DNA from 3 places in the Peribacillus sp. TH14 genome. Region 3 is predicted to be linked to each of the others. Evidence: riboswitches for the same ligand, from Rfam matches in the RefSeq annotation. Region 3 holds a riboswitch; each other region holds the start of a gene.
The links. A riboswitch is a leader RNA that binds a small molecule or an ion and turns the genes downstream of it on or off. The one in region 3 is predicted to bind preQ1.

Region 1 (10,445 bases), 1.8 Mb from region 3:
CTGTTGTTCCAATTGCAAAGGCACTGATTGCTAAAGCCAGTAATGCCAACGTACTTCTTTTTTATCTATAATCATATTATCTTCTCCTTCTAATTGATTTGTTCTATCATGAAATTGCTTATAGCAATAAAATGTACAGTGATAATCTGTCGACAAATGTTATTATGATTTATAATAGAAATAAAAAACAGTACGTACTTTAAAGTGTTATAGGCACCTTTAAGTGCCTATAAAGTAAGGAGAGTTAAAAAATTATGCAGAAAAAGAAGTACAATATTTCAGTCGAAGCTACACTGGAGGTACTAGGTGGAAAATGGAAATGTGTGATTCTTTGCCATCTAACACATGGTAAAAAACGTACAAGCGAATTAAAACGTCTTATGCCAAACATTACGCAAAAAATGTTGACCCAACAATTACGTGAGTTAGAAAAAGACGGAGTGATCAATCGGATCGTTTACAACCAAGTTCCGCCCAAAGTTGAATATGAACTTAGTGAATATGGACAGAGTTTAGAAAGTATTTTAACCGCGCTATGTACGTGGGGAGAAAATCATATAACCAAAGTATATGGGGATAAGTTTGCCGTTCTTGAGGAAAGTATATTAAATGATTAAAGTAATTCACTTAAATTAAAATTAAGAATCTAAAAACACCAAAAACGAAATCCACTATAGAGGGATTTCGTTTTTGGTTAGGGAAAAATGAGTGCCAAGTAAATGAGTCACCTCTTGATCAAATAAATAAAGCCACCCTAGATTGAATCAGCATATTCCATATTCCCATATCGAATCAATCAAACTTTGCAACACACTGGATTGCCATTTTTCCATGGTCATGAGATTGCATAACATGCTTTTATTAGTTCTTTTTCTTTTGGTATAATAGCATGATCGTATTAAAACCAAATCAATTAAAAGTCATAAATAAACTTATGGAGGAAATATGAGGGTCATTTTAGAGTTGATACGTATTTTATTAATATTAGGATTAGGCGGAGCGATTATTTCCACCGTACTAATCGCCATATATACAAGCATAGGCGTTAACATGGATCAGTATGGCTGGCTAGGTTCTATTGCGATACTTTTTTTATTATTTGTTTGGTATAGAAACAAGTTGCAGTTCAGTGGATGGTACACTGGAAATGGGAGAGAAAAGCTGCCCAAAAAGGTCTCACTGTCACTGATCCTGTGTTCACTCTTATTGTTAGTTTCACCACCCCTTTTAAGCTTATCTATTTAACCAACAATAAACAGGAGAATAGTTCCTGAATTTCAAATAGAGCAGGAGTGAACGATTTGCGGAAACTGTTTAATATTGTTGTTCTCTTACTCCTACTCGGTGGATTTTGGTACGGTTATGGTAATGACATTCAGGAGTCTGGGTTTAAGGCCGGGGTTAGATCCTTTGCATCCGATGTTCGCTCCCTTATAAACGGACCAGAGGTTTCGACTGCCCTGGACAAGCTGAATACCGGAGTCAACTACCTGATAGGCGAGCTAACAGAAACGTTGGATAACGCTTCTAAAGAAGAACAACCTGAAACGGAACAAGTGAAAAAACCAACATTGGAAGCTCCCGCTGAGGCCTCCTTTTCAGTCCGTAATATCGAAATTGGCGACACTAAGGCTGCTGTTGAAAAACTGGCTGGTGTAGCAAAGCGGCAAACCCGGAATGAATATGGCGTAGACTGGTTCGCTTATCACGAAAATTATCAAAATTTCTTCATGGTTGCCTACGATACTGACGATAAAGTTGTTGGATTATATACGAACCAAGATTTAATCTCCTCAAAACAAGGAATTAAACGCGGCACGCCTAAAGAAGCAGTGACTGAAAAATTAGGAGATCCTGTAACAAAACTCCTTAAAGGAAACGTCTATTACCAGATTCGAAGCGATGGCGAATACGATATGTTTGAAATGGATAAGAGCTATGTGACTATCTTCTATGACAAACATGAGAAAAATACAGTTACATCAATCCAAATTATCGACGCAAAATTGGAAAAACAAAAGAGTGCCTATTTTGCAGAAGCCAGTCCGGAGTTAAAGAACGGCTTTGAATATCAACTATTTGACCTGACTAATGCATCAAGGGTTAACCATGATCTCTCGGTCCTTTCTTGGGATAAACAAGTGAAAGTGACCGCTCAGGATCACAGTGCCGATATGGCAGTGAATCATTACTTCAACCATAATAACCTTGAAGGAGAATCCCCCTTTGACCGAATGGAAGATGACAAAATCACTTTTCGAATGGCTGGGGAAAACCTCGCAGCCGGTCAGAACAGCAGTATCTTTGCTCATGAAGGGTTAATGAACTCCATCGGACACAGGGAAAATAAATTACAAAAAGATTTTGAATCTCTCGGAGTCGGCGTCGCCTTTGAAGATAATGCAAAACCGTATTATACAGAAAATTATTTAACAAAGTAATATCAAAAAGCCGTTTCTGGAGAAATCCCGCACGGCTTTTTTTGATTCTATCCTCCTGATTTTAAAAGAATCTCAACACCGTCCTAGAGTTATCTTCTTTACTTTATAGTTGTTTTTTTATTTTTATAATATTCAGTTTATTTTTCTTGACTGGAACTTTAACACTATAAGATAATACTTAAGAGTAATATAATGACAAATTAAACTTTGGGGTAACGGATTTATGATGAAAAGAGGTAGAAAAAAGGGTGCCAACGGTGAACAGAGTCGAGCTTTACTACTCTTCATCGCGGCAGATGAGTTTGCTCGGAAGGGTTATTTTGAAACAAAAGTTAGTACAATCGTTCATAGAGCAAATTTAAGTCAGCCTACTTTTTATCTGTATTTTGAAAGTAAAGAGGCCATTTTTAAGGAGTTAGTTAAGAAATTCCGATATGAATTATTTAATCTTACTATACAGAGCCGGCTTGAAACTGGGCTTGATTTAAACGCTATTCCCCTCAAAATCACCCAAGGATTAGCCGCGATATTTCGTTTCTTTGCTGAAAATCAAAGTTTAACTCGAATTGGTTTTTTTCTCTCTCAAGAGGCTGAAGAAATAAAGAAGCAGTTAGCTGCACAAATAAAAGAAAACCTGATTTATGAACAACAAAATGGCTATTTCCATCCAGATGCTAACATGTTGATTATAGCTGAAAGCTTGGTCGGAATTATTGAACGTTTAACCATAACTCAAATTTTTGAAGAAAACATTCAGCCTGAAATATTAGCGAATGAAATTGTACACCTTTTGTTGGACGGATTGTTAGTTAAGACCTAATAATTCATTTTACTTTTCTAACTATTATTTAAAATATAGTTGATAGGGAGTATTATTATGAATTCTATAAAGCAATCGCAGCAGGAACCGCTCGAAAGAATGTGGATTGCACTTATCATTGAAGCGAAACAAAGCGGAATAACAAAAGAACAGGTCAGAAAATTTATTAGACAGCATCAAATGAATAATGCTTTCGAAACAGATTTACAGCCGCAAATGGAAGATTAGTTTGTAGGAATAATAATTTCAAAGCGAATAAAAGATGGACTCCATATGGAAGTCCATCTTTTATCTGAAAATCTAATTAATTTGTACTTCATCTATATTATTTTCTTGTGATAATCATTGGTCAAAAGCTCCATACTAAACCTTAAACCCCATTAAAAAAAGGATGTGAGTTTAGATGGACTTTTTTCACGGCCAAGAAGCACTTACTATAATTCAGTGGATCTTAAGGGCCATTGTGTCTTACTTCTTTTTACTATTTGCAGCTAAAATAATGGGGCAACGAGCTATTTCTCAGTTAAGATTACTTGATTTTTTAATAGCATTAATTATTGGAAACATCCTTGCCCATCCTTTATCTGATGAACAGTTAGGTTTAAAGGGACCATTGATAACGACAGCCGTATTAGTACTTTTATATATTTTTTGCGTTTTTTTGAGCCTAAAGTGGGGAAAACTTCGAAGTTTTTTTGAAAACTCTCCTTTTCCCCTTATAGAAAATGGGCAAATTGTTTATAAAAGCTTAGCCAAAGCAAGAATCTCTATCGATTTTTTATTATCTGAATTAAGAAAAGAAAAAATTGAAGATATTCAAAAAGTTGCGCTTGCATTATGGGAACCAGATGGTACAATTTCATTTTTTTTAAACCCTCAATATGAAGCCGTAACCCCTGCCGATTTAGAACTAGTAACAAAAACCTTTTCTTTTCCTAGAACGATTATTAAAGAGGGAAAAATTGATTTTAGTGAATTAACCCGCATTGGTAAAGACGAAGAATGGCTTAAAAACCGAATAAAAACTGCATACAGTGAGGACGTATATGATATTTTATTAGCAACCATTGATAATAACGATACAGTGAAAATCTTTTTATACAAATAGATTTTGAAGCTAAACCATATAAAGTAAGTCCTCTTAGCTATGCCTCTATTTAATACGATTTACTTTTACTTAAGGAAGAGAGTAGTTTTATACCCTGAATGTTAAAGGCCATCAAATTGGTGGCCTTCTTAGGACAAGATTACCCCTGTTTATACATAGAGAAAACTTCCCTCTGCTTCTACCAAAGTAGTGTATTTAAGAACTTATACACATCCTCATAAACCTGCTCACGTTCTTTGCCTAATGTGATTATATGGCCAGAGTTTTCGTACCATATCAAGTGTTTATGCTGCGTATCGACTTCACTGAAAATCGCTGTAGCACTGTTCGTATAGTCGGGATCATCCAAGCGCCCTTGTAGAACAAGAGTTGGTGATGTGATTAAATCTAAATTTTCACCAGTCTCATTTATTATATTCACCACATCTTTCAGTTGAGTCATAGGCTCTTCTTCCAACAGCTTCACTTCGGCAGCAATTTGGTCTGCATCTTTGCCTTCAAACTTCTTATAAGCCTGTGCATAATTGAGCAAGCGGTTTTTTTGTCGATCGATACTTTTTCCTTGCGTCGGAGCACACATTGAAACCACCCCTATCACAGGAAGTTCAATTCCTACTTTTAATGAGAACACTCCTCCTAAAGAAATTCCTACAACAGCAATTTCCTCGTAGCCTTCATCTTTAAGGAATTGATAACCATCCACTACGTCTTTCCACCATTCCTTTGGACCTGTTTTAGCAAGTTCCTCGGCTGATACTCCGTGCCCTCTATAAAGAGGCCCGTGACAGGTATAGTCGCGATCATTCAGGTATTTCCCTAATTTTTTCATATCTCCTGTACTTCCGGTAAACCCGTGAAGTAAAAGAACAGCTCTATTTCCACCTCTGTATGTGAATGACTCAGGTGCTTTCACTTTCATCTATCTAGGACCTTCTTTCTGCTCTTGTTGATAAATAGAATCTAAATGATTTTCAAAAAAAAATCAATTAATACCCCTTGAGTGGGATTTCTTCTATCCTATTCCGTATTTTCATTAAAACAGTTAAATCAAGTATATAGTATCCTTACCACACTCTTTACAACTCATCCGTTCAGAAGCACATTTTACTATGATTGATTTTATTTAGCAATCGTCATTTAACCATTTTTTTTAAAAAAGTAAAATATACCTTGTAATACGATGTGCATCGTATTACACTAAAGCAAATGAAAAAAGAAGGTGATTTTTTGGATAAAGAATTGATGAAGGGAAGTATTGACCTCCTCCTGCTTTCACTTCTTTCACAAAAAGAGCTGTATGGCTATGAAATGACGAAGATTCTAAGGCAAATGAGCGAGGGGCAATACGAAATCAGTGAAGGCACCCTATATCCGGCTCTTAAGCGTTTAGAAAGAAAGGAATTTATAGAAGGGTATTGGAAAGAGTCCGAGTCCGGACGCAGGAAATATTATCGTATCACAGACAGCGGCCAAACCGAGCTTGAACGTAAACGCAGCAGCTTTACCTTCCTTGAAAATTTAGTTCGGAAAAGCGCAGAGGATTTCTGATGAAAACAACATTTGAAAGGTATGTAAAAAAAATAGTCAACCAAACCGATTGTACCAAGGAAGAAAAAGAAGATATGTTTGAAGAACTGCTTCTCCATCTGGAGTTGAGCCGGGATGATTTAATAAAGCAGGGGAAGACCCCAAAAGAAGCCGAGAAAATGGCATTAATCCTTTTTGGCGACGAATGGGAAATCGGCAGTCAAATTCAGCAGGCCATTTTTCCATACCGAAAAGAGCTTATGCTGACTTTATCCATCGTTTCAATTCTTTTTACGTTTTCGGTGTATGCGCTGCAACTATTCCAAGAAGGAGATGCTTACATCGGCTGGCTTCTTTTTTCGATACTGACTAGTGCAACTTTACTCTCACTTACACTTAACCTCCTAGTCTCTATCAACCGGAAAATCATGGTCAACACCGTGTTAGTGACCCATGCCCTTGTCTATATATATGGATGGGGAATTGCGTCCGCCCTTGACTTTACATTATTTCCTTTATTCAGCCTGATTATGGCAGCGATTCTCCTACTATCCCTTTACCTCATTTACAAAACAGCCTTGGTTCTTCCAGGATATAGTGGAAAGAATTTAAAAAAAGTAAAACTTCTGCACATTTCCAATATTACACTCGGCATCTTGATTTTGTCAGTTACCTTATTTTTCTTATATGCTTTTTTAATCTTCTCAAGTGACGTCCAGCCGTTTATGCTATTATTTTTCATCCCGACTGTCTTATGGATTTCGTTATATATCCTACAGATTAAACTGTTAAAAAAGCATCCTACGGCATCAAATATATGTGCTGTTCTACAGGTATTACTTGTTCTAGCAATTATTTTTACGATGATGATACTCTACCGTTAAGGAGTCCTTCAAATGAAAAAGAAGCACATCTATCTCATTCTGATCACGCTTGCGATTGTGACTGTCTTGTTTGTCATCGCCGGCTTGATCTTTAAAAAAGAAGAAAATGAAAAGCAGCAGGGCTTAACCAATCAATACGACGTATCCACTCAGGGTACAATTGCATACGTCACACACTTTAAGGGAAAACCACAATTAAAACTCTATAATCCAACATTATCCGTTGAAGAAAAAGTCCTTGAATTGAGCAACGATGAACAAATCCTCGACCCGACTTATTCCTACGATGGAAATATGCTTGCCTTTATTGTAGCTAAAAAAAACCAAGAAGAAGATTCAACTAGTTCCATTCAGCTTCTTGATATGAAATCACAGAAAATCAGTGAATTATTCAAAGCAGACTTCCTGATCACAGAACTCGATTTCACAAAAAGCGGCCGCTCTCTCTTTTATATTGGAGCCGGTTCGTTTAAAAACTATTCGCCGATCACGGGTCCCCGCCCTCACGATCTCGATATTTATGAATTTGATATAGAAAAAAAGGAGTCCACCCAGCTGACCTCTTTTAAGAAATATGGTCTTAGTTCCCTAAATGTCACCACAGATGGAAAAGCCGCTTATTATCAAACCGATGATGATGCGGATGCTAAAACGGCTGATGAGATTTTCGAAACGCATCAACGGATTTTCAAAGTGAAATTTGACCAAACAGGTATCGAAACCGTCACAGACTCTAAACGTGATGTCGATATTTTTGATTTCACAATTGCCCCGGATGAAAAAACGATGATTTTCCAGTCCATCTCCAACGAGCAATCAGGTAGTACCTATATTTATGAGCTTTATAGCTATGACCTCAAAACCAAGACCGAAAAGCAGCTGACCCATCTTCAAGAATACACAGATCGCCCAGTCATCAGCAGCGATTCAAAAACGGTCTATTTTATGGTAGATAAGAAATTCGGCAAAAGCGACCCACAGTATCACCTATATAAAGTGGGGATTGATGGAGACAACCCGGAAGAAATTTTGTTACCTAATTAATAAAAAGGCTTCCGACACCAATTATTGACGGTGCCGGAAGCTTTTTTTATGGGGTTACTCGTGAATTTGGCTGATTTACTCGTGAATTTTCACGATTTACTTGTAAGTTTGGCTAATTTACTCGTGAGTTTCTGTTTTTCTCGTGAATTTTCACGATTTACTCGTGAATTTCTGATTTACTCGTGAATTTTCACGATTTACTCGTGAATTTCTGATTTACTCGTGAATTTTCACGATTTACTCGTGAATTTGGCTGATTTACTCGTAAGTTTTCACGATTTACTTGTAAGTTTGGCTAATTTACTCGTGAGTTTCTGATTTACTCGTGAGTTTTCACGACTTACTCGTAAGTTTCTGGTTTACTCGTGAATTATCACGATTTACTCGTGAGTTTGGCTGATTTACTCGTGAATTATCACGATTTACTCGTAAGTTTTCACGATTTACTCGTGAATTATCACGATTTACTCGCGAACCTATAATTCACACAAAAAAAAGAACCAAATTTGGTCCTTCCTTCTCTACTTATACAGATCGTTTCCTATTTATATTAATGTTTACGTTTATCTTGATTGTCTATTCCCTTATGCTTCCGATAATTGGCGCAGGAGAGCTTCATACAGTCTCCTTGGACATCCGGACCATATTTTTCACGAAAAGCTTCCAGGCAATAGCATCTATCTTCTTCCTTTTTGGGTCCATCCATTGAGTGCTTCCCTCCTACTATTTTAACCGGAGATAACGCGCTTCTCCAGTCTTACATTGATTCGGCCCAACAGCGCGGCACCGATTGACTGAATGACTGTTTTAACAATGATTTGGCCAAAAATCGCAGCGGGTACGGCTTCCCATGGCAGAACGTTGGCACCAAGTGGGCTAAGTCCAATCACAACAAATATCACCGAATCGAAAAATCCTCCGACAATCCCGCTGTAAAATACTCTCCAACTCATCGGAAGTTTTAACCGGGTATAAATTTCAGTATCAGCTGTTTCTGCCACCACGAACGATAGTGCGGAAGCAAACACAATTAAAAGGGTATCTCCTAATAAAAATGATACGCACGCTGATAATATTAGTGCCGTGACAATGCACACATACGTCTTCACTCTGCCAAATTTATTCTGAACTAGATCCCGAAAGATGAAGGTTCCCCCGATTAGTAATGTCCCCATCGGAATAATACACACACCAAGCTGTAATGGTGCAAAAGCTGCTGTAACCACATTCGCGGTGACAATGGACACTAAATACAATATAATTCTTAACATTTCTTACATTCTCCTTATACAAAAAAAACAGCACCCTAAGAAAGAGTACTGTTCTTCTTAGTTTTTTTGAGAGGGTAGCTAGAACCTCTTCCGCATGAGCGGATTATCTTTTTCCTAATTTATCGTAGCTTGAAAACGAATGGAAATCAAGAAGTTTCCACATTACCTATTTCTAAAACGAATTCAGTAAATACTTTATTAATAATTAGACTTATGGCTGATGTTTCGAATTTTGTTACTACATATGTGGATTGGAGTAGCTCCTGTCAAATCATTTTATTCTAATATTTGACAATTGAAAAACACTGCTATATGATGTTATTAACCACTGGTCAATAAATATGGAGGTGATACTATGTCGCCAAGGAAATCAGAAGGAATAGAATTATCTAAGGAAATGGTATTGAATGAAGCCCGGAAACTTTTTGCATCCGTTGGGTATTCAAAAGTTTCAATGCGGCAATTAGCTAAAACATTAGATTGTAGTCATGGCGCCATTTATTATCATTTTAAAAATAAGGCCGAAATATTTTATAGTTTGGTAAAAACGGATTTTTCTCTATTGAATAATAAAATAGATGATATCATCCTAACTGAAAATAATGCTTCTCAAAAAATAGAGAAGATATTACTATGCTTTATAGAGTTTGGGTTAACCCAGCAAAATCATTATGCAATCATGTTTTTATCTAAAGAAAAAGAAATTCAACATTTACTTCAACTTGATTCTAATAAAACATATGAAAAACTAATCAGTTCTCTGACTGACCTTACAGAAAATAAACTAAACCCTGCATCAATATGGTCTATTTTCCTTTCGCTCCACGGCTTTATAACATTTTATATTAATACACAACTTTCATATCAAGATGTAAAAAGCTTAGCTAATTTTCACGTTAAAAATATTATGAAGAGTATTGTATAATTTTTTGCACATACATTGACCAATGGTTAATAAAGATTAGGAGGCTTAAATATGGTGAAAAAATTAATACATTCTGAAGGGCTTATGGTTCTTATAGCGATAATTTATATCTATTCAATAAATGAATTTAGCTGGTCGATTTTCCTTTTATTACTATTAACACCTGACATTTCTATGTTAGCCTATCTAATCAATAATCAAATTGGTGCCAAGGTTTATAACTTGTTTCATACTTATACAATATCAATACTCATCATTTTACTAGCTGTTTCTCTAAACCAGGATACAATTTTAATGGTAGGTTTAATTTGGACGGCTCATATTGGAATGGATCGTTTTTTAGGATATGGCCTTAAATACACAACGGCTTTCAAGGCTACACACATTCAGGAGGTATAATAGTGGTATTTAGTTTATTGTCCGCA
Region 2 (10,445 bases), 1.8 Mb from region 3:
TCACTTTCCATCCACTCCCGTCTAGCTTCAGCATAACTCGTCGGCGTTTCATATAGACGAACAAATTCGACTCTAGCACCCTCATAATTCTTGGTTAAAAGGGCTTCGGCCATTTTTTCATAAATCCAGACAACCATATTTTCAGCTGTTGTATTCATGAGCGGCAATGTTTCATTCAAATAACGATGATCAAGGTGTATTTCAATCTCATTTTTCCAAATTTCTTTGATGTCACCAAAATCTATCATCAAACCGCGTGAATCCGTATATCCGCTCAATCCGAAAATGACCCTATACGTGTGGCCATGCAAGTTCTTGCATTTGCCTTCATAGTCATGAAGATGGTGCGCGGCATCAAAGGTGAATTCCTTGCTGACCATGACCCGCTTACTTGAGTAGTTTAATTGATTCCGCTGAATATCTTTATCTATTTTTTGAAGCTTATCCACGATAGTAAAACCGTACATTATTTAAGCACCTGCCGTCTGCTTACATAGTCATCCAACCCTTTTTTCCGAAGCTTACATGCCGGACACTCACCACAGCCGTCGGATATAATCCCGTTATAACAAGTCAGAGTCTTCTCACGGACGAAATCAAATGCGCCAAGCTGATCCGCAAGCTCCCATGTTTCCTCTTTATTCAGCCACATAAGCGGCGTATCAATCACAAATGACTGGTCCATCGACAAATTCAAGGTCACGTTCAACGATTTAATGAATACATCGCGACAGTCTGGATATCCGCTGAAATCCGTCTCGCAGACACCAGTGACAATATGCTTAGCCCCAATTTGGCTTGCCAATACACCGGCAAACGAAAGGAACAGCAAATTCCGCCCTGGTACAAACGTTGACGGTAGTTCCCCGTCTTCTCCGTCCTCTACTGCGATATCACTTCGCGTTAACGCATTCGGCGCTAGTTGGTTCAACAGCGACATATCCAGAATATGATGGGTAATGCCCAGTTCCTTAGCAATCTTTTGCGCGCATTCGATTTCCAAGCTGTGCCGCTGATTATAATCAAACGTAACCGCTTCTACTTTCTCAAATCGCTCCATTGCCCAGAACAAACACGTCGTACTATCCTGTCCCCCGCTAAACACAACCACTGCCTTTTCCTTCTTCATCATTTCTATAAAACTCCTTTTTACGGAAAAAAACAGCACCCTAAGAATAGAGTACTGTTTCTCCTTAGTTTTTTTGAGAGGGTAGCTAGAACCTCTTCCGCCTAGCGGAATATTATAATTTTCCAAATTAATAGTAACTTGAATATGAAAAGAAATCAAGAAGTTTATATCAAACTGATTATAAGACCGAATGGTAAAGTTTGTTATACAACATATCTTCCCTTACCTCCTTAAATATCCTATTATTTTTCCGATAAAAAAGGGTAAACAAAAAATATAGCAAAAGGGGTCCATTAACGTGAGAAGTATTAAAGGAAAGATATTGGTGGCATTTTCACTTATTATATCTTTGTGTATCATCTTAGGAGCATTTAATATCTATAGTAGCAATAAGTCACTTGTGCATTCCAAAGATATTATTGAACATGAATTACCGGTTCTTATTGATGAAGAACAACTACTCAATAATCTTGCACAAAGAAGCGCACTCGCGAGAGGCTATATTCTATTTGGCGACGAAAGTAATAAAGAGAGGTTCTTAAAATATACCGAAGAAAGCAAAGTCATTCAGGAGGATCTTTTATCCCTAAGTGATTCTGACAAAATGAAGGAATTGATTCAGAAAAGCGTGGATTGGAGAACGATTATTATTGACCGCGTATTTACACAATATGATCAAGGAAATGAAGAACGCGCTAAAGAAATACTAAAGGATGAAGTTGCACCAATAAGCAATGAATTGATGGATGGGTTTAGGGAGCTAGCTTCCGAACGCGAGAAATCAATTGTCGCTTCCGGAGAAATCGTCATCGCAAGTGGAGAATCAGTTAAAACGACTAGTATCATTATATCCATTGCCGCTGTCATCATAGGCCTTCTGCTTGCGCTTGTAACAGCCAATATTATTACAAAACCTCTCCTTAAAATAAGGGACAGAATGAAAGTAGTGGCGAAAGGTGAGCTGAACCATGAACCTTTAGAGCAAAAGTCAAATGATGAAATTGGAGAATTAACTCTGTCCTCCAACCAGATGCAGAAAAACCTTAGTGATACTATCGAAAAAATGCTAGTTGTATCTGAATCCGTTTCGAACCAAAGCGAAGACTTAACTCAATCAGCAAATGAGGTCCAACAAGGCAGCAGACAGATTGCGACTACCATGTTCGAGCTATCGGAAGGTTCAGAGTCTCAAGCCCACCGAGCAGCTGATATGGTCCATATGATGGAAGAGTTCACCAGAAAGATCCAGCAGGCCTATTCTTGCGGGGAAGAAGTTTCCCAAAGCTCCACCGAGATTCTATCCTTGACCAAGGAAGGAATCATATTAATGCGTAACTCGGTCCAACAAATGAAAATGATTGATGAGATTGTCAAAAATGCTGTCGAACAAGTGAAAGGACTTGACTCACAATCAAAGGAAATCTCACAGCTTGTACAGGTCATCAAGGATATTTCCAATCAAACCAATTTATTGGCCTTAAATGCGGCTATAGAAGCTGCACGAGCCGGCGAACATGGAAAGGGCTTCGCCGTCGTTGCAGAAGAAGTACGAAAACTCGCAGAAGAGGTCACACATTCAGTTGGGGATATCACAAATATTGTCACAGCTATCCAAACTGGTTCAAAAACCGTCGTCCACTCTTTAGAAGATGGATACACACAGGTAGATGCAGGTACGAGACAGATTACCCTCACCGGCCAAACATTTGAAACAATTAATAATTCAGTCGGGAACATGGGTACAAAAGTACAGCATATTACAAATGACTTAAACTATATCACTACCAATAGTATAAAAATCAATCAAGCTATCGAAGACATCGCAGCCGTGTCTGAAGAGTCTGCGGCAGGTATTGAACAAGTCTCCGCCTCCGCCCAGCAATCCAGCTCTTCGATGGATGAAATCACTAATCATGCCCGTGAGCTCGCCTCTGCTGCTGAGCAACTAACTGACCAGGTTAAAAAGTTCCAATTATGATACTAGCAATTTCCTGCGTGTTGCACGCGGGAAATTGCTTTTTTTCTTTTCTTTTCCCACCTTCTATTTCCCTAATGTCTCTTTTATAGATTGTGTTTCGTTTTCGTTAATTTGGGGAATATATTACTAGACACATTAATAAAAAACAAATGGATTCAGGCACGTATCAAAAAACATTTTGATTTATTTTCAGAATATTTAGTGTATAATATATATAACTACAGGAATATTTTTTTACCACTAAAATTAATAGTATCATCTACTTCCACTTCACCTACTTACTGGCAAGTTCCAGTATCAAACGCTCATGATCCAAGCATCCATTTCAACCAATTGCATAGGAACTTCTTCTCAAGAAGGTTCTTTAGTATTATTCTTTCAAGAGTGAATAAAACACAACCAAATAACTAATAAAACGTACTTTTCTCTCCATTATTGTAAAAAAGGGCTAAGTTTCACCAAACCTATGTTACTATTAAACTAAGACTTTTTTAACCCAAAAAGGAGGAATTCATATGAAACGTTTTTTCAAATTCATAGCAGAGTTTAACGAACGGAAAGCCCTAGAACGAGAAACGGACGAGTTCTTTCGCAAAGAATACGAAAATTATATGAAGATGAATTCTGAAAAACAAGGAAAAAAAGCGAGATTAGCTCCTAAGCTTTATGTTATTGATGGTGGTAAAAAGGACTCCAATCCTGAGATTTCTGACAGAAAGAAATCCAGTTAACCTTAATTAATCCAGAATCAGCTACTTTCGTCGTGGCTCCTTTCCCACAAATTACGAATACTCCATAACTAGCGGAGATTTCTTACCCATTCTATTATTCTAAAAAATACAAACGGAAAGCTCAGATATCCTTCTGAGCTTTTTTTCTTTTCATTCTTCTATTTACACTATATTAATAGAAGAAACTAGGCATTTTTCCAAAAAAATTTGCTTGAATTTAGTTTATTTCATTTCAAAGAAAGAAGTCACGCTATAGCCCCATGGGTATTTCTCATCTAAAAAACCGAAAATCATAAAAAAAAGAGGGGTGTTCTTTTACTCATCTTTGTTCATATTCAAAAGAGTACAACTATTTGAGTCGATAGATGCAATCTCTTACATAGAATGACAAATGCATGATTATTGTTACGTAGAAGTCAAATAAATGGGTATAAACAATTATTAAACTGTAATAAACCTCACTTTCAGAAACAATTAATTATACAAATATAGCCATTAAGAATTGGGTTCAAATACTCACGAAACTATTTTTATGCTATTCAAAATGAGTATTTATTTACACTTTCCATATTTTAGTGTAAATAAACCAAGGTTTTACTGGATTTTCACCCATATCTTTGGTCTCATAAAACATTTAATCATTTAGATACTATTACACTTATATATACATTTATTTGTAAAATACAATAATAACTATATTGCGATAGAATTTTTGACCCTTGCTTCTTAAGTTTAAAATCATGTAGTGTGTATTCAGTAATTCAAATATTTGAAAAAAAGAGAGGTTAAAAAATGGCACCAATATTTATTTGTGCGATCTTTTTGCTTGGCTATGGCATTTTCGAACAAAAACGCCATCAGAAGCGTCTCGACTCCATCCCGGTCCGTGTGAATGTGAATGGGATTCGAGGGAAATCGACTGTAACGCGTCTAATTACAGGTGTGATTCAGGAAGCTAAGTACAAAACAGTAGGTAAAACAACCGGAACATCAGCAAGAATGATCTATTGGTTTACGGACAAAGAAAAACCGATTAAACGCCGTCCAGAGGGACCGAATATTGGAGAGCAACGCCGTGTAGTTAAAGAAGTTGCCGATTTAGGAACAGAAGCACTAGTTTGTGAATGTATGGCTGTACAGCCTGACTATCAACTAATCTTCCAAAATAAAATGATTCAAGCCAACATCGGAGTTATCGTAAATGTACTAGAGGATCATATGGATGTCATGGGACCAACATTGGATGAGGTTGCACAAGCCTTTACAGCAACTATTCCCTATAATGGGCATTTAATAACCATCGAAAGTGAATATTTGGAATTTTTCAAACAAATTGCAAAGAAACGTAATTCGAAAGTAATTGTTGCTGATAATTCAAAAATTTCGGAAGACTTTTTACGCGAATTCGACTATATGGTATTCCCGGATAACGCATCCCTTGCTTTGGCCGTTGCAGAAGCATTGGGCATTGATGAAAAAACGGCTTTCCGTGGCATGTTAAATGCACATCCGGATCCAGGTGCCATGCGTATCACTAAATTCGGAGACCCAATTCAGCCAACGTTCTTTGTAAATGGCTTTGCCGCAAATGACGCTTCGTCGACGTTAAACATCTGGGAACGTGTAAGTACCTTTGGATACAGCACAGAAGCTCCTATCGTCATAATGAACTGCCGTGCTGACCGTGTGGACCGTACAGAGCAGTTTGCAAGAGATGTATTGCCTTACATTAAATCTGAAATCGTCATTGCCATTGGTGAAACTACATCACCGATAACCCGGGTATTTGAGCAAGGTAAATTAGATACAAAAGAGTATTGGGATTTAGAAAACTGGTCAACTGAAGAAATCGTAGCCCGTCTCCGCCCATTAATGAAAAACCGAATCGTATACGGTGTCGGTAACATTCATGGTGCAGCAGAACCATTAATTGAAGCATTTATGAAATCTAAAACGAAGCAAAAAGCGAGTTAAGTAGGAGGAACCTTAATGTTTGGATCGGATTTATATGTAGCCCTAGTACTAGGGGTAACGCTTAGCCTTATTTTTTCAGAAAAAACGGGTGTCGTACCCGCAGGACTTATTGTGCCAGGTTATTTGGCATTAGTATTTGATCAATGGGAAATCATGCTGGTCATCTTGATCATTAGTGTAGTAACTTATTTAATCGTCACTCACGGCCTTTCAAGATGGGTGATTTTATATGGAAGAAGAAAATTTGCAGCTATGATGGTAACCGGAATTTGTTTAAAGCTCCTATTAGATTTCGTCTACCCTGTCATGCCATTTGAAATTTTCGAGTTTCGAGGAATCGGTATAATCGTACCAGGTTTAATAGCGAATACCATTCAAAGACAAGGAATGCCATTAACACTTGGCAGCACACTTCTATTATCCGGTTTAACTTTCGGCTTAATGAACGTGTACTACCTATTCTGAGGTGCATAAAATGAAACGAACTTTAAATGCAAAAGAAAAAACACTTATCTTTATTAAACATACGAAGACAAAGAATCTTAAGTATGCTGGAATCATTCTCCCTATTTTACTAATAGCATTAGTCATTACCACTTGGATGGGACGGGCTGAAGAAGTGAACACAGTCGCTTCAAAATCGGATCAAACATTAACGATGACAATGGTCGGTGATGTGATGATGGGACGATATGTTGAAAAAGTGACAGATAAACACGGGTATGATTACCTCTTCCGTTACATGAAGCCCTATTTTACTGCTTCAGATTATGTTAGCGGAAACTATGAACACCCTGCTTTAAAAGAAGATGTATCTAAATACAAAGAAGCAGACACAGCGATTCGATTAAACTCATATCAAAGTGGTGTAGAAGCTGTAAAAAATGCTGGCTTCTCTGTAATGACCTTAGCCAACAACCATATGATGGACTTTGAAGAACAAGGCCTGCTTGATACAATTGATGAATTCAAAAGTGTGGATATGGATTACGTCGGTGTTGGATCAAATACTACAGATGCTAAAGCAAGTATCAATTATTCAGATGTTAATGGCGTACGTGTGGCCACTCTTGGCTTCACCGATGTCTATGGCAAGGATGCAGTATCCAAAAATAATCAAGCTGGTTTATTAAACTCTAATCCGGATTTATTATTTGAAATGATTGGTAAAGCTAGAGATGCTAAGCAAGGAAACGCAGACTTAGTTGTGGTAAATATGCACTGGGGACAAGAATACTCTACATCTGCTACATCACGTCAAACAGAATTGGCTAAAGCAGTCATTGATGCTGGTGCGGACGTTATCATCGGTCATCACCCCCATGTCCTTCAATCGTTTGATGTATATAATGACGGAATAATCTTTTATAGTTTAGGAAACTTTGTATTTGACCAAGGTTGGACACGCACAAAAGATTCAGCCATGGTTCAATACCATTTAGCAGAAGACGGACAAGCTACCATTGATGTCGTTCCCCTCCAAATTGAGGAAGCAACACCAAGACCAGCTACCTCTTCGATTGACCAATCACGAGTTTACCGTCAGTTGACGAAGGAAACTAGTGAAAAAGTTCAATGGTCTAAAAAAGAGAATCATATTGAGATTACCATGAATCATAAGAAGGTAATCGACCATAAGACACAACGTGAACAAGAAGAAAAAGCAGCGCAAGAAAAGAAAGCTGCACAACAAAAAAAAGCTGAACAAGAAAAGAAAGCAGCGCAAGCAGAGAAAACTGCTGTACAACAAGATATCCAACCAATACAGTAAATAACTATAAACAAACACGTGAATAAGAATCTTATTAGAGACGCACAACTTAGATGCTCACCGAAAAGAGGGGATCAATTAGTGATTAATCGTATGACGAGGAAAGTACTTCTTTCCCTATGTTTGCTTATATATTTAGCAGGATGTTCGGAGCCATCCCCTCTTTCTGACACGAATAAACCGATAGACAGTAAGTCAGCCAATCAATCGTATGGAGTTAGTTCTTCCAGCCCTATCGCAATAGATGTTGGAATGGAGATTTTGGATAACGGCGGAACAGCTGCAGATGCCGCGATTGCCGTATCTTATGTATTAGGTGTAACTGAACCTTATGGATCAGGAATTGGTGGCGGCGGTGGTATGCTGATTGTACCCGAATCCCAAGATCCCAATTTTATCGATTATCGTGAAACGTCACCTGAAGACCCAAGTTCAAAACACAATACGGGTATTCCTGGCTTAGTAGCCGGCATGCAGGTTGTTCACGATAAGTATGGAAGCGTACCGATGGAAGATCTTCTTCAGCCGGCGATTGACCTGGCTGAAGAAGGATTTACAGTCAATGAAATGTTAACATCACGCTTAATCGCATCACAATCAAGGGTTTCTTCTGAAGAGACCCAAATATTTTATCCTGATGGTGATGCCATTAAACCAGGCAAAACTCTTACTCAAGAAAAGCTTGCTGAAACATTGAAACTGATACAGCAGAAAGGCCCTGACGGTTTTTATAAACAGGACATCGCACGCGATATAAAAAGAAAAACAGACATCGACTTGATGGATTTAAAGCACTATGAGGTGAAAGAACGGGAGCCGGTTCAAGGAACATTTGCTGGGTATGACATTTTGTCAGCCCCTCCTCCCTTTTCTGGAATTACAGTTCTTGAAATGTTAATGCTTGCTGAGAAAACAAACCTTGGTGATTCTTCCGGCAAATCAGATTACATGAAGGAGCTAGGGGCCATCACAAACACTGCCTATCAAGACCGAGTTACTCATACTGGGGATGGAATCAGTGCCTCTAAGGCTGAACAACTACTATCCCCCATTCACCTAAGCAACCTGAAAAATAAGATCCAAGAGGGAGAATGGAAAAATATAGAGTCTGGAGATTCCGAAGAACATGAAAGTACGACTCACTTTGTGATTATGGACAAATATGGTACTGTCGTTTCTGCAACAAATACGCTCAGTAACTTCTTCGGTTCAGGTGATTATACGAATGGTTTCTTCCTTAACGATCAATTGAAAAATTTCCGATCCGGTTTGAATTCTCAAGATGCGTATAAACGGTCAAGAACCTTTACAGCACCGACGGTTCTCAAAAAACAAGGGGAAGAAACGATTGGAATCGGTTCACCCGGTGGTGACAGAATACCTCAAGTACTGATGCAAGTCCTTTATTCATATACACAGAATGAAGGCTCATTTCAGGATATTATTGACCGCTATCGGTTTGTCTTTGATGGAAAGACCATCTATACGGAATCTCGGCTTTCAAATGAAATAATCTCATCATTAGAAGATTCAGGGTATAACGTCGTTCAAAAGGTTTCCCCCATGTATTATGGCGGAGTTCAAGTTCTAGTTAAAAACGAGAAGAACGGCCGGTTATCCGGAGCTGGAGATCAAAGAAGAAATGGTAGCTGGAAAGCACAGCAATAAAAAGAGCATCCGGCGTACCAGTTCATCTTTAAACATATAAATTTTTAAAGATCTATAAGGGGACGAGAATATGAATATTGTAAAAAAAGTAGCAGGCTGGGTTATCCCTGTTATTCTTATAGCAGGCCTGCTTGTAACCATGAATACGTTTAAACGGTCGGAAACATTAACACCGGGTGAGCAAAAGAAAATAGAACAATATACTAATATCCAAGAATAAAAAAAGCCGGGATTTCTCCCCTGCTTTTTTTATTTTTGATTTCAAGGGGTAATAATCTACAAATTGGGAGTGGAAATCATGCTGAAAAATAGCTATACAAATTTTGCTGAACTACAACAGAAAGAACAAGAAAAAATTGATTACAGCATCACCGCTTATTACAGAAATCCTGATATAGCAGTCCTAGCCATACATGGAGGAAATATCGAACCAGGCACAAGCGAAATTGCTGTAGCTCTTGGAGAAAAACTGAATGCTAGCACCTATCTATTTGAAGGTCTGAAACAAAGAAATAACCAAATCCTCCATATAACATCCAACTTATTCGATGAACCAATCGGTGTTAGAATAGCATCTAACGCAATGACCAATCTCTCCATCCATGGTCATTATGACATTCATAATGCGCTAATCTATATTGGCGGGAGAGATGAAGCCTACAAGAGCTTGATTGAACATTCCCTAAAACAAGCCGGATTTCAAACGGATGACGCACCTAGGCACCTTTCAGGCATGGGTGAAAGGAACCTCACAAATTTAAGTAAAACTGGGGAAGGCGTTCAATTAGAGCTCTCGACTAAACTACGAAAAAAATTTTTCAAAGAAGATAACTTCACCAGAAAAAACAGGAAAAACCAATCGGAACTTTTCGACCGATTTGTCAACGCATTAGAAAAGGCGACTATAAGTTATAAACAAAACTTTTATTCATAACATTTTTTATAATGTAAAATTAATTCAAAAAAAGACTACCCAGAAACATCTAAGTTAGTCTTGTGATCACTCGTATATATCATTAGTTCATAAGGTTGTCGACTTGACCAAAGCTTTCGAACTTCTCGGCAAAATAAACTGACTCAAGATTGGATATATGAACGCCAGCGTTTTCTGTTGTATTGATAAAACGGCCATCCCCTAGATATATACCTACGTGGGTCACGCCTAGTCTTGTGCCCGTATCCCTAAAAAACACT
Region 3 (10,445 bases):
TCTCAAAAAAACTCGTGATATAAAGCCTGAATTGCCGTCTCTTCACTATGACCTTTTACACCGAACATCATGCTCACCTCAGAAGAGCCTTGGTTGATCATTTCGATGTTGACCTTAGCTTCAGCCAGCGCTTTTGATGCTCTTGCCGTTGTACCCACATTATGACGCATTCCTTCCCCGACAACCATAATTAACGCAAGGTTATGTTCCACAATCACTTCATCAGCATGAAGCTCCTGCTTAATGCGCGAAACGATCTTCTTCTCAGCTTCCTCTGTCATTTGATCCTGCCTTAGTATAAGCGTCACATCATCAATACCGGATGGAATATGCTCATATGAAACCCCGTAATCTTCAAGGATATGAAGCAGTTTGCGTCCAAATCCGACTTCACGGTTCATCAAGTATTTACTAATGTAAATACTGCAAAACCCTTTGTCACTCGCAATCCCAATAACCGGGCCATTCGTATTATCGCGTGTGCTCACAATACGCGTCCCCTGAGCCGCTGGGTTATTCGTGTTTTGGATATGAACAGGAATTCCGGCACGAAATGCAGGAATTAAAGCCTCGTCATGGAACACCGAGAAACCAGCATAAGAAAGCTCACGCATTTCGCGATACGTTAACTCTCGGATCCCCTTTGGATTGGAAACCACGTTTGGATTCACAGCGAAAACGGCATCCACATCTGTAAAATTCTCATACAATTCGGCCTTAACCCCATTGGCAAGAATCGAACCCGTAATATCCGAACCACTCCTTGAGAACGTTAAAACATCGCCATCTAACGTGTAACCGAAGAACCCTGGGAATACTACAATTCCCGGCTCATCACGTAGAGCATATAACCGCTCATATGATTCGGGCAGCACTTTAGTGTATCCATCTTCATCCTTTACAATCAAGCCAGCTTTCTTCGGATCCATATACTGCGCCTCTACCCCACGGCTTTGAAAATAAGCCGCAACCAGCTTCGCATTATTATCTTCACCGCTTGCCTTTAAAGCATCCATATAACGCTTCGGATTATTTTGATCTGCACGTAACAACGTGTGCAAATCTTCACGAATCTCTTTAATGACATCCTCTGAAATATCTAATTCTTTAGCAATACTCGCATACCGAGTGACCACATCTTCTATCAAGAGCTGGCCATTCTCACCGCGCAGTTGCTGTTCGGCAACTTCAATCAATAAATCCGTCACCTTTATATCATCGGAATTGCGTTTCCCTGGAGCCGAAACAACAACAATCTTCCTCTCTGGATCAGAAACCACAATTTCGAATACTTTTTTTAACTGTTCACCTGACGCAAGTGAACTCCCGCCAAACTTCGCAACTTTCATCCCGACATCCCCTATTTTTAAAAATATTCTGTCAAAATCAACTCTCCCTATTATTACGTGTTTTGACAAAACAATCAAGAGATAATTCCTTTGCACAAGGACATTTGTGTTTTCAATAAAGACAAAGTCGATAAAATTATTGAATGAGGATGCAGAAAAACGTATAATAATCACTCTTCTTTGTAGCACTTTTCACATTTTATACGGTTCATTTACAAAAAAAACGTCAAAACAAAATACCTAGATTCTGTTTTGACGGGTTAAATTAAATATCTTAGAATCAGTGAATCCCTCGATAGGATTCATCCTGTGTAGCTGTGTTTTTCTGTACTTTTCCCTAACCTAGTAACTGGCGATAACTGCCTAAGAGCACCATTCTTAATGATCTTTGATTACAGAATGAAGATCCTCTTCTTCTGCATTCGGTGATAGGTACATTGCGTCTGCCAGACAATAGGCTTCGTAACAGTCATTTTTGAAAAATGACCAGAGGGGCTCCAACCGCATAAGAGGCTCCTCTAATGTTTAGCGATTATCTACAGTTTCCGGATACAAGTCGTGATTCATCAAGCGGAAATTCGCCATTTCCTCAAACTTCGTCCCTGGTTTCCCGTAGTTTGTGTATGGATCAATAGAAATTCCGCCCCTAGGTGTGAACTTGCCCCAGACTTCAATATATTTCGGATCCATCAACTCGATTAAATCGTTCATGATGATGTTCATGCAATCTTCGTGGAAATCACCATGGTTGCGGAAGCTGAACAAATAAAGCTTCAAAGACTTGCTTTCGACCATCTTCACACTAGGAATATAGCTAATGTAAATGGTTGCAAAGTCCGGCTGGCCAGTAATTGGACATAGGCTAGTAAACTCCGGACAATTGAACTTGACAAAGTAATCCCGGTTCGGATGCTTGTTATCGAACGACTCCAAAATTTCAGGCGCATAGTCGAATGTATATTTTGTGCCTTGATTCCCAAGTAATGTGATATCTTTTTTTAATTCTTCTTCTTTTCTTCCAGACATAAAAAGTCCTCCTCTTCCACGTTTCACAGGGAGATTCATAAAGTGGGCCTCTATATAACAAAAACCATATCTCCTCAAAGATATGGTTGATTCGCGAAAAATATCAAAGCCATAGTTTTTTTAAGAGGGTGATGCTATGAACCTCTCCCGTTTTTCGGGAAATATTTTAAAATTGTCATAGTAAATATAGAAAAAAATATCTAATCTGTCAATCATACTTTTTTAATTTAGTTTGATTCCTACATGTATTCAGCTTAAAATGTAGAAGAAGTTTATCCTACATGAAGGAAGAGATTAAAGCAATGTGGATCTTTGCAGCACTCATCACCAGTTTGTGTTTCGGAATCAATAACAGCATTTTTAAATGGAGTAGCGGAAAGGGTTACTCAAAGGTACATATCCAATTTTTCTTTTATTTTGTAGCTTTTATTTTGTCCATAATTTATGGAGTACTTGTGGATGGTTTGAACCTGAACTTGCTTTCTATCATGCTGGGTGCAGCAATTGGTGTACTGAACGCTAATGGAAATATCCAGATGGCAAGCGCCTTTGAAAAAGGTCCGGCAAGTTTGACATCTCCACTAATTGCAGCGAATGCAATATTCCCCATTCTCTGTGCAGCATTAATTTTTCACGAACATATTTCTTCCTTGCAGTGGAGTGGAATAGCCTGCATGCTTCTCGCTACCTTAGTCATTCAGTATACACCTAATGCTAAAGGTAATCATCAATATTTACCTTGGATTATGCACACTTTATTTTCCATTTTATCTTTTGGTGTGCTCGGCATCTTAATGACGACATCAACACGTCTTCATTTAAACTCCCTTGATATTCTAGTATCAATGTATGGGGGCGGAACTCTTTATCTTCTTTCGGCTTTGGCCTTTAAGAATGAAAAAATCAAGCTACAAGAAGTTAAAATTGGTTCCTTAGTAGGTTTTTTAAGCATCATAGCCTATGGATGTTATTTCTTTGCGTTGAATACCGGCATCGCAAGCATCATTTTCCCTGTCGTCAGCCTAAACTGTTTAGTGGTCGTATTTGCTGGATGTTATTTATTCAAAGAAAAACTAAAATCCTATCAAATTGCCGGCGTATTTGCAGCCTTAATCGGAATTATCTTAACCAAAATTTGAATAATAAATTTTCTAAAACAACCTGGCTGTTATGCAAACTAGCCAGGTTGTTTTTATTTGGGAAATAGGGTCTGACCCCTACACAACAAGCCTTTAACACTGATACAACAATCTTTATGCACATACAAAATCTCGGGAAATGGGGTCTGGCCCCAAAAAGTGTTGACATTTCTTTTTAAATATCAGATAATTATGAATATTAAATCTTCACATTCGTTGCTTTCGAAATGTTTGAAAAATATTCATCTTTGGGAATAAAAGAAGTACGTACAATACTCCCATTTAATACTGAATTAAGAAAGGAAAGATGCATAATGGTAAAAGTTACAGTAACAGTTGATTTCCAAGGAAAATCTTATCAAACTAACGTCCTTACTAAACCAGGTACTAATCAAGAAGAAATTTTACAACAAGCCCTTCATCAAGTGGAAAAACAATGGAAAGCATAAAAAAGCAGGCTTCGTTTTAGAAACCTGCTTTTTTTATTACCTTTTCAGATGTAATTTACCTAAATTACTTTTTACATGCACTTATACTAATAAACAAATTAACCCTTTTCAATACTGTTTTATTTATGTACTTCTATTGTTTTATTATCCTAATGCATTTTTTTGAATTTTTTCTATTCGAAGAACCCCTCGATTTCAATCCCCCCACTTTTAATTATTTTTTCCATATGATACTAATATAAAGACGTCAGTTTGTGAACGCTTTTACACTCAATCTGAATAACTAGTAATTTAGTATTTTCAATAAAGAAGGAAAGAAAGGTCCCTAAATGAACAGGGCTTTATTAACTATAACTTTTACCATCGAATAAAAAAATGGATTACACAATAAATAATTTTAGAAAAAAGACAGTCTTTTTAAAGACCGTCTTTTTTTATGTTCCTTTTAAACAAAATCCCTTATTACTGGCATAGAACGTTCTTGCAGGCTATCGGAAAGCAAACTATACGCAACTAACTTCTTCTTGTACTGTTTGACTACATCCACGTGGTCGTTGTAAATGTACACAAGTAACCTAACATCCTTTTTGCCTCTTTTAGTATCAATGACTAATGGGGTCCCACTGTTTTCTGGATGTAAAAACAATTGCTCGTTCCCTGGAAATATATGATTTTTTTCAAAAATTTAGCTTCATTAAAATAATTAATAACTTGAATTTTATCTTCACCTTCCAAGCGTTTTCCGTCAAAGGTTACGATGCAATTCGCGTCACTAAGTTCTGAATGCAGTTTAAATTTGCTTATAATCCAATTCACTGCATCGGTTGGAAGACAGGTAACTAATAGCTTAACCAAGCTTATGAGAATTGTTAAAATCAAAACAGGCAATGTCATATTTCATCATCTCCGCTAAGTTCTAAATTAATTATTATATCCCTTATTATATCAAAGGGGGCGGACAGTATTTCTTTGAAGATGTGACCGTTCTATTAACGTTTCACTTATTGTGAAACGTTGTACTTAAACAAACGGGTTCTTGAAGAAGGGCACTAAAGATACGAAGACGTAGATTAATGCTTAACCAGTCTAAAACGTACACAGTATAGTAGAAATTAAGGAAATTATAGAAGCCACTAAATTATTTTAACGGCTTGTTGCTTTCTTTTTTATATAAAAGGATGATTATTATTCTCTTCAAAACCCGGAAGAATCATTAAAGGCATTACCATTACCCTCTCCTCCAAATGAATCTAAGGTAAGCCCGTCGATAATCCGATCAAACAGTAAAAGACCCAATAAAGGGGCCGCTATCTCGTCCTAGAAATAATGAGCAATGATCAGGGTAAAAACTCAACATTTATTATTTAAATTATTATGAAAAAAGATGTTTTTTTTTGAAGATTCCTCGAATTTTCAAGGAATTCTTGTGTATAACGAATCTAGCTCCTATCTTCTTACCCATATTTTCTACCATTCCCTGTAAATAAAACATTCTGAAATGGTTATACTAAACTTATTTGGTTCATCTTCATCCTTCATAACAATACAAATTTCTATGATGAAGTGAATATAATGATATATAAATTCCAAAACTTACTATAATTAAATACAAAAAAACTGGGCGTCATCAAGACGCCCAGTTTTGTAGGAATGGATTATTGATATCCCCAAATCATTGTTAGCATTGTACCGAAAATTGTAACCAATGCAACAAACAATCCGTAATAAACGTTTGTGTAAATCGATGCTTTATCCTCAGACTCTCCTGCATGCATGAACATTACCAATTGAAGTGCTGCTTGCATGAAGGCTGTAACAAGTAGGATGATCATTGCCATTTTAAGTGAGAGATCAAACACTATAACTGATAGTGCAACCAAAGTCAGGATTAGTGAAAAGGCAAATCCCATAACTTGGCCCCGTGGGAATAATTGTTTCATATTACATCATTCCTTTCAGGTAGACGAAACTGAAGATGAAAATCCAGACAACGTCTAAGAAATGCCAGTAAAGAGAAAAGATGAAAGCTTTGTTTGCTGTTTCTGGAATCAGACCGCGTTTTTTAACCTGCAGAATGATGAATGTTCCCCAGAATAAACCAAGTGTAACGTGAGCTCCATGCGTACCTAGTAACGTAAACAAACTAGATAAGAAAGCACTTGTTTGAATCGTTGCTCCTTCATGTACATACTCCACGAATTCATAGATTTCGACTCCCAAAAAGCCTAAACCAAGAATTAGAGTAATAACGAAGAAACTAAGCATCGCTTTCTTACTACCAAGTCTCATTGCATTGATTCCAAGTCCAATGGTAAAACTACTAGTTAAAAGAAAAATTGTTTGAAGCATTAGGGTTGGTACTTTAAAAAGGTGTTCCCCTGTTGGACCATTTCCAGTACCGTTAACTAATACAAAATAAGTGGCGAACAGTGTAGCGAAAAGAGCTATTTCTGCTCCTAGGAAAATCCAGAACCCAAAAATCTTTAAGCGATTTTCTTCCGTGCTATATTCTAGTGGCAGCGAGTTATCTATTTTCATTACTTAGCACCTCGCAATTTATTTTCAGTTTCTTCAATCTCTTCAACGGAGATATAACGTCCGTGATCTTTTTCGAATGAACGGTGAGCCATACAAGCAAAGATACCAAGTGTTGCGATGATTGCAATGATCCACATGCTGAATACCATTGCAAAGCCCCAAACGAAGAAGATACAGCTCATGATAAACGGCACGCCACTGTTATTTGGCATATGAATCTTTTCTACTTTACCGCCAAATAATTTAAAGCCCTTTTTCTTAGAATCCCAGAATGCTTCTGTAGAATCAACTGTAGGCACAATTGCAAAGTTATATTCTGGTATTGGTGTATGAGTAGCCCACTCTAGAGAACGTGCATCCCATGGATCGTTTGAAATATTTCTTGATGCATAACGAGTACTCCAATAGATGTTGTACACAATAAGCGCGAACCCTATTGCTAAGCCAATCGCTCCAACGAAAGAGAGCATATTCAATGGACCATAGCCTGTTGATTCAGAGTACGTATACATACGACGTGCTTGCCCATCCAAACCAGTGATGAACATCGGGAAGAATGTTACATTAAAGCTGATTGTAATGAACCAGAACGACCATTTCCCAATTTTTTCGCTCAACATGAAACCAAACATTTTTGGCCACCAGTACGTGAAACCAGCAAGTACGGCAAATACAGTACCAGGGATTAAAACGTAGTGGAAGTGAGCTACTAAGAACATTGTATTATGGTATTGGTAGTCAGCACTTGCCATGGCAAGCATAACCCCTGTTACCCCACCGAGCGTGAAAATCGGAATGAAAGCTAGAGAGTATAACATTGGAACAGTAAAAACGATTTTACCTTTCCAAAGCGTGAACAACCAGTTGAAAATCTTAACACCGGTCGGAACGGCAATTGCCATCGTGGTAATCGAGAAGATACCATTAACCATTGCACCGTGACCCATTGTATAGAAATGGTGAGCCCATACAACGAAAGATAGAGTAGAAATAGCTACCATAGAGATAACCATCGAATTATATCCGTACAGGTTACGACGTGCAAAAGTTGAAATGATTTCACTGTAAATACCGAATGCCGGAAGAATAACTATATAAACTTCAGGATGTCCCCAAACCCAGAACAAGTTTGCCCAAAGCATATCGCTACCGCCATTGGCCATCGTAAAGAATTGAGTTCCGAATAGACGATCCATTGTCATCAACGCAAGTGCCACTGTCAATACAGGGAAAGCGAAAACGATAATGAAGTTTGTGATCAAGATAGACCATGTGAACATTGGCATTTTCATTAAGTTCATACCAGGTGCTCTCATTTTCAAGATGGTTACGATAAAGTTGATACCAGTCAGTAATGTACCGATACCAGCTATTTGAATTGCAATCGCGTAATAGTTCGAACCTACTGATTCACTGAAATCGTTACTTGCCAGCGGGAAGTAAGATGTCCAACCTGCATCAGGAGAACCACCGACTACGAAAGAGATGTTAAATAGCATTGCCCCCATGAAGAATAACCAGAAGCTTACTGCGTTTAGACGTGGGAATGCTACGTCACGCGCTCCAATTTGTAATGGTGTAACAATGTTCATTAACCCAATGATAAATGGCATAGCCATGAACAGAATCATGACGACCCCGTGTGTTGTAAATATTTCATTATAATGCTGTCCATCCAACAAACCGTTATCAGGCACAGCCGTTTGAGCACGCATCATGATAGCATCGGCGCCACCACGGAAAAGCATAAGTAGTGCTGACAAGATGTACATGATACCAATACGTTTATGGTCAACCGTTGTTAACCACTCACGCCATAAGTAACCCCATTTTTTAAAATAGGTAATTCCGGCAACAACCGCAATCATGGTTAAGCCAATGGCAACCATGGATGCATAAATTGCAGGACTTGGATGAGGTACGGCAAATCGATCAAAGTAATCCATACTTTTGTGACTCCTTTCAGGAAAATATTCCTTATCTTGTAAACCTAGTTGTTTTATCGAACGAAATTAATTCTTAGTGATCATGATTCATGTTGCTGTGTTCTGAATGTTCCTCGTGTGAATCTTTGGAATCATTTTCTTCAGTATCAGAAGATCCGTGGTCATGACCAGCATGTTCCCCTTCAGGAGCTGGAGAAAACTCTAAGTGAGTTCCAGTGTAAGTGGATTGTCCCACATGACCAGGTTCTAATAATTTATTGAATTTTTCCTCAGTAAGCGGTTTAGCAGTAGCTTTAATTTCATCTACCCACTTATCGTATTCTTTTGCAGACAGTACATTAACGTTGAACGTTTGCTGAGCAAAACCTGAACCACTGAAGTTTGAATTTCGACCCATATACTCTCCTGGTACATCAGCTGCTAAGTGCAACGTGTTAACCATGTCCGACATCGCGTATTTTTGTCCTCCAAGTTGTGGAATCCAGAAACTAGAGATTGGTCCGAATGAATAAAGTTTAAATTCAATTGGTCGGTTAGTCGGTAAAAACAGATAGTTAACTGTTTCGATATCTTCTTCCGGATAACTAAAATGCCACTTCCAGTTAGAAGATGAAGCATAAATAACTAACGGTTCTTGCTCTTGGTATCCTTTAGGTGTTGCCTCAACTTCATTTGTTGTTTTAACAGTAACAACTGATAGGAAAGCGACGATTAAAATTGGGATCGCAACCCAAATTATTTCAAGAACCTTACTTCCTTCAATATGAGGTGGTTCATAATCATCACGCTGTTTGGAAGCACGATATTTCATTATCATGAAGATATACAGTACAATAACGACAAGAACGACAAAGGCCATTGTCCATATCGAAATCATAATAACATCTGCTTGTGTTGCAGCTACTGGCCCTTTAGGGTCCAAGACCATTAATGGGTTATCGCAACCGGTTAGCACAGTGGCAATAGTAAAAAGTATAGTTAATAAAGCCCATTTTATTTTCATAGTACTACCCCTTTCTTACATAATAAAATTCCTATTGGTAATTATTCGGACAAAGTGTTACCATGTTCACAAACCCCGACATACCAATATTAATCCCAAGTGTATAAAAAGACAATACAAAGTGACATCTGTCACATAAAGTTCATGAAAGAGCAGTAAGAAGATGGTAACTGAACTGAAATGTTCGAAAATCTTTATGAAATGAAATATAATAAATGTTTAATATCTTACTTACGGAGAATTCGCTTAGTTAGTGAGGATTTGCAAGTATCCCCGGTTTATTTTCCATATAATGTTACTTTAATATAATGAATTTTCACATTATATTCTTCCTCGTACATTACTCAAGACCTGATTTAAATTACCGAATATTCAGAATTTTATTACCTCTCCTGTTAAGAAGATAGCTATCAATGGAATCGTTATTGGATGTTGATGGTATCCAGGATTAAAAACGAATTTTTCTCACTCGACCATGGACTCGGTAACGGCATTGTATATGATGTTGTGTTCCCTGCTTCATTACACTTGTCGTACAACACTTGCCCTTATATATATATATATATAAGGAAACAAAGAGTGTGAAATGAACATTTTGATCCTTTATGATGCCTACTTGAATGCCTTTCTAGGACATTTGCTGTGGCACATTTAGCCATTCTAATAGGCTTGGTTAAAATAGGGGAAAGGAAAATGGGGGCTTGTACTCTATAATCGGGTTAATCTTATTTAAGAACAATAATAATATATGATTGGTAATCAGGTTCCGTCTTCTCGCAATACTTATTGCCCTGTCAGTATTACTTTTCCTAAACTGCTGTTTAGTCCTGTCCTCCTATTTTTGCGGGAGCAGGCTATTTGTGTTTTGTAATTATGAATGGGGCATGAAAAAGGATATCCTTTCACACCTCAAAATTTATAAAGTGACCAGGGGGCAGGCCGTTTCCCCACATGTTACTTCAAGCGCATTAGTCCATTCACTTTTCTGGAATTCC

Region 1: it holds a riboswitch for preQ1, as region 3 does, so the genes downstream of both, JFU50_RS16160 (VUT family protein) here and queF (preQ(1) synthase) in region 3, are expected to answer to the same signal.
Region 2: it holds a riboswitch for preQ1, as region 3 does, so the genes downstream of both, queC (7-cyano-7-deazaguanine synthase QueC) here and queF (preQ(1) synthase) in region 3, are expected to answer to the same signal.

Annotation. Positions count from the first base shown of each region.
Region 1 is NZ_JAEKEK010000001.1:3,335,410-3,345,854, reverse strand. It holds gene JFU50_RS16220 (MFS transporter) at 1-49, opposite strand, end outside; gene JFU50_RS16215 (winged helix-turn-helix transcriptional regulator) at 255-617, shown strand; gene JFU50_RS16210 (hypothetical protein) at 946-1,245, shown strand; gene JFU50_RS16205 (CAP domain-containing protein) at 1,302-2,441, shown strand; gene JFU50_RS16200 (TetR/AcrR family transcriptional regulator) at 2,665-3,261, shown strand; gene JFU50_RS16195 (anti-repressor SinI family protein) at 3,319-3,489, shown strand; gene JFU50_RS16190 (DUF421 domain-containing protein) at 3,665-4,369, shown strand; gene JFU50_RS16185 (alpha/beta hydrolase) at 4,548-5,288, opposite strand; gene JFU50_RS16180 (PadR family transcriptional regulator) at 5,576-5,917, shown strand; gene JFU50_RS16175 (permease prefix domain 1-containing protein) at 5,917-6,780, shown strand; gene JFU50_RS16170 (hypothetical protein) at 6,793-7,824, shown strand; gene JFU50_RS16165 (hypothetical protein) at 8,375-8,530, opposite strand; gene JFU50_RS16160 (VUT family protein) at 8,553-9,095, opposite strand; PreQ1 riboswitch class I at 9,147-9,189, opposite strand; gene JFU50_RS16155 (TetR/AcrR family transcriptional regulator) at 9,451-10,020, shown strand; gene JFU50_RS16150 (DUF4260 domain-containing protein) at 10,072-10,419, shown strand.
Region 2 is NZ_JAEKEK010000001.1:3,324,185-3,334,629, reverse strand. It holds gene queD (6-carboxytetrahydropterin synthase QueD) at 1-467, opposite strand, end outside; gene queE (7-carboxy-7-deazaguanine synthase QueE) at 1-4, opposite strand, end outside; gene queC (7-cyano-7-deazaguanine synthase QueC) at 467-1,129, opposite strand; PreQ1 riboswitch class I at 1,188-1,230, opposite strand; gene JFU50_RS16130 (methyl-accepting chemotaxis protein) at 1,428-3,107, shown strand; gene JFU50_RS16125 (hypothetical protein) at 3,623-3,838, shown strand; gene pgsB (poly-gamma-glutamate synthase PgsB) at 4,631-5,812, shown strand; gene pgsC (poly-gamma-glutamate biosynthesis protein PgsC) at 5,828-6,277, shown strand; gene JFU50_RS16110 (CapA family protein) at 6,288-7,583, shown strand; gene JFU50_RS16105 (gamma-glutamyltransferase family protein) at 7,665-9,251, shown strand; gene JFU50_RS16100 (CapE family protein) at 9,322-9,471, shown strand; gene JFU50_RS16095 (poly-gamma-glutamate hydrolase family protein) at 9,550-10,185, shown strand; gene JFU50_RS16090 (C40 family peptidase) at 10,268-10,445, opposite strand, start outside.
Region 3 is NZ_JAEKEK010000001.1:1,515,291-1,525,735, forward strand. It holds gene JFU50_RS07415 (aspartate kinase) at 3-1,349, opposite strand; gene JFU50_RS31405 (hypothetical protein) at 1,728-1,856, opposite strand; gene queF (preQ(1) synthase) at 1,875-2,375, opposite strand; PreQ1 riboswitch class I at 2,481-2,526, opposite strand; gene JFU50_RS07425 (DMT family transporter) at 2,657-3,514, shown strand; gene JFU50_RS30680 (BA3454 family stress response protein) at 3,742-3,963, shown strand; partial or broken gene JFU50_RS07435 (YfmQ family protein) at 4,409-4,857, opposite strand; gene qoxD (cytochrome aa3 quinol oxidase subunit IV) at 5,619-5,903, opposite strand; gene qoxC (cytochrome aa3 quinol oxidase subunit III) at 5,905-6,501, opposite strand; gene qoxB (cytochrome aa3 quinol oxidase subunit I) at 6,501-8,447, opposite strand; gene qoxA (cytochrome aa3 quinol oxidase subunit II) at 8,521-9,450, opposite strand.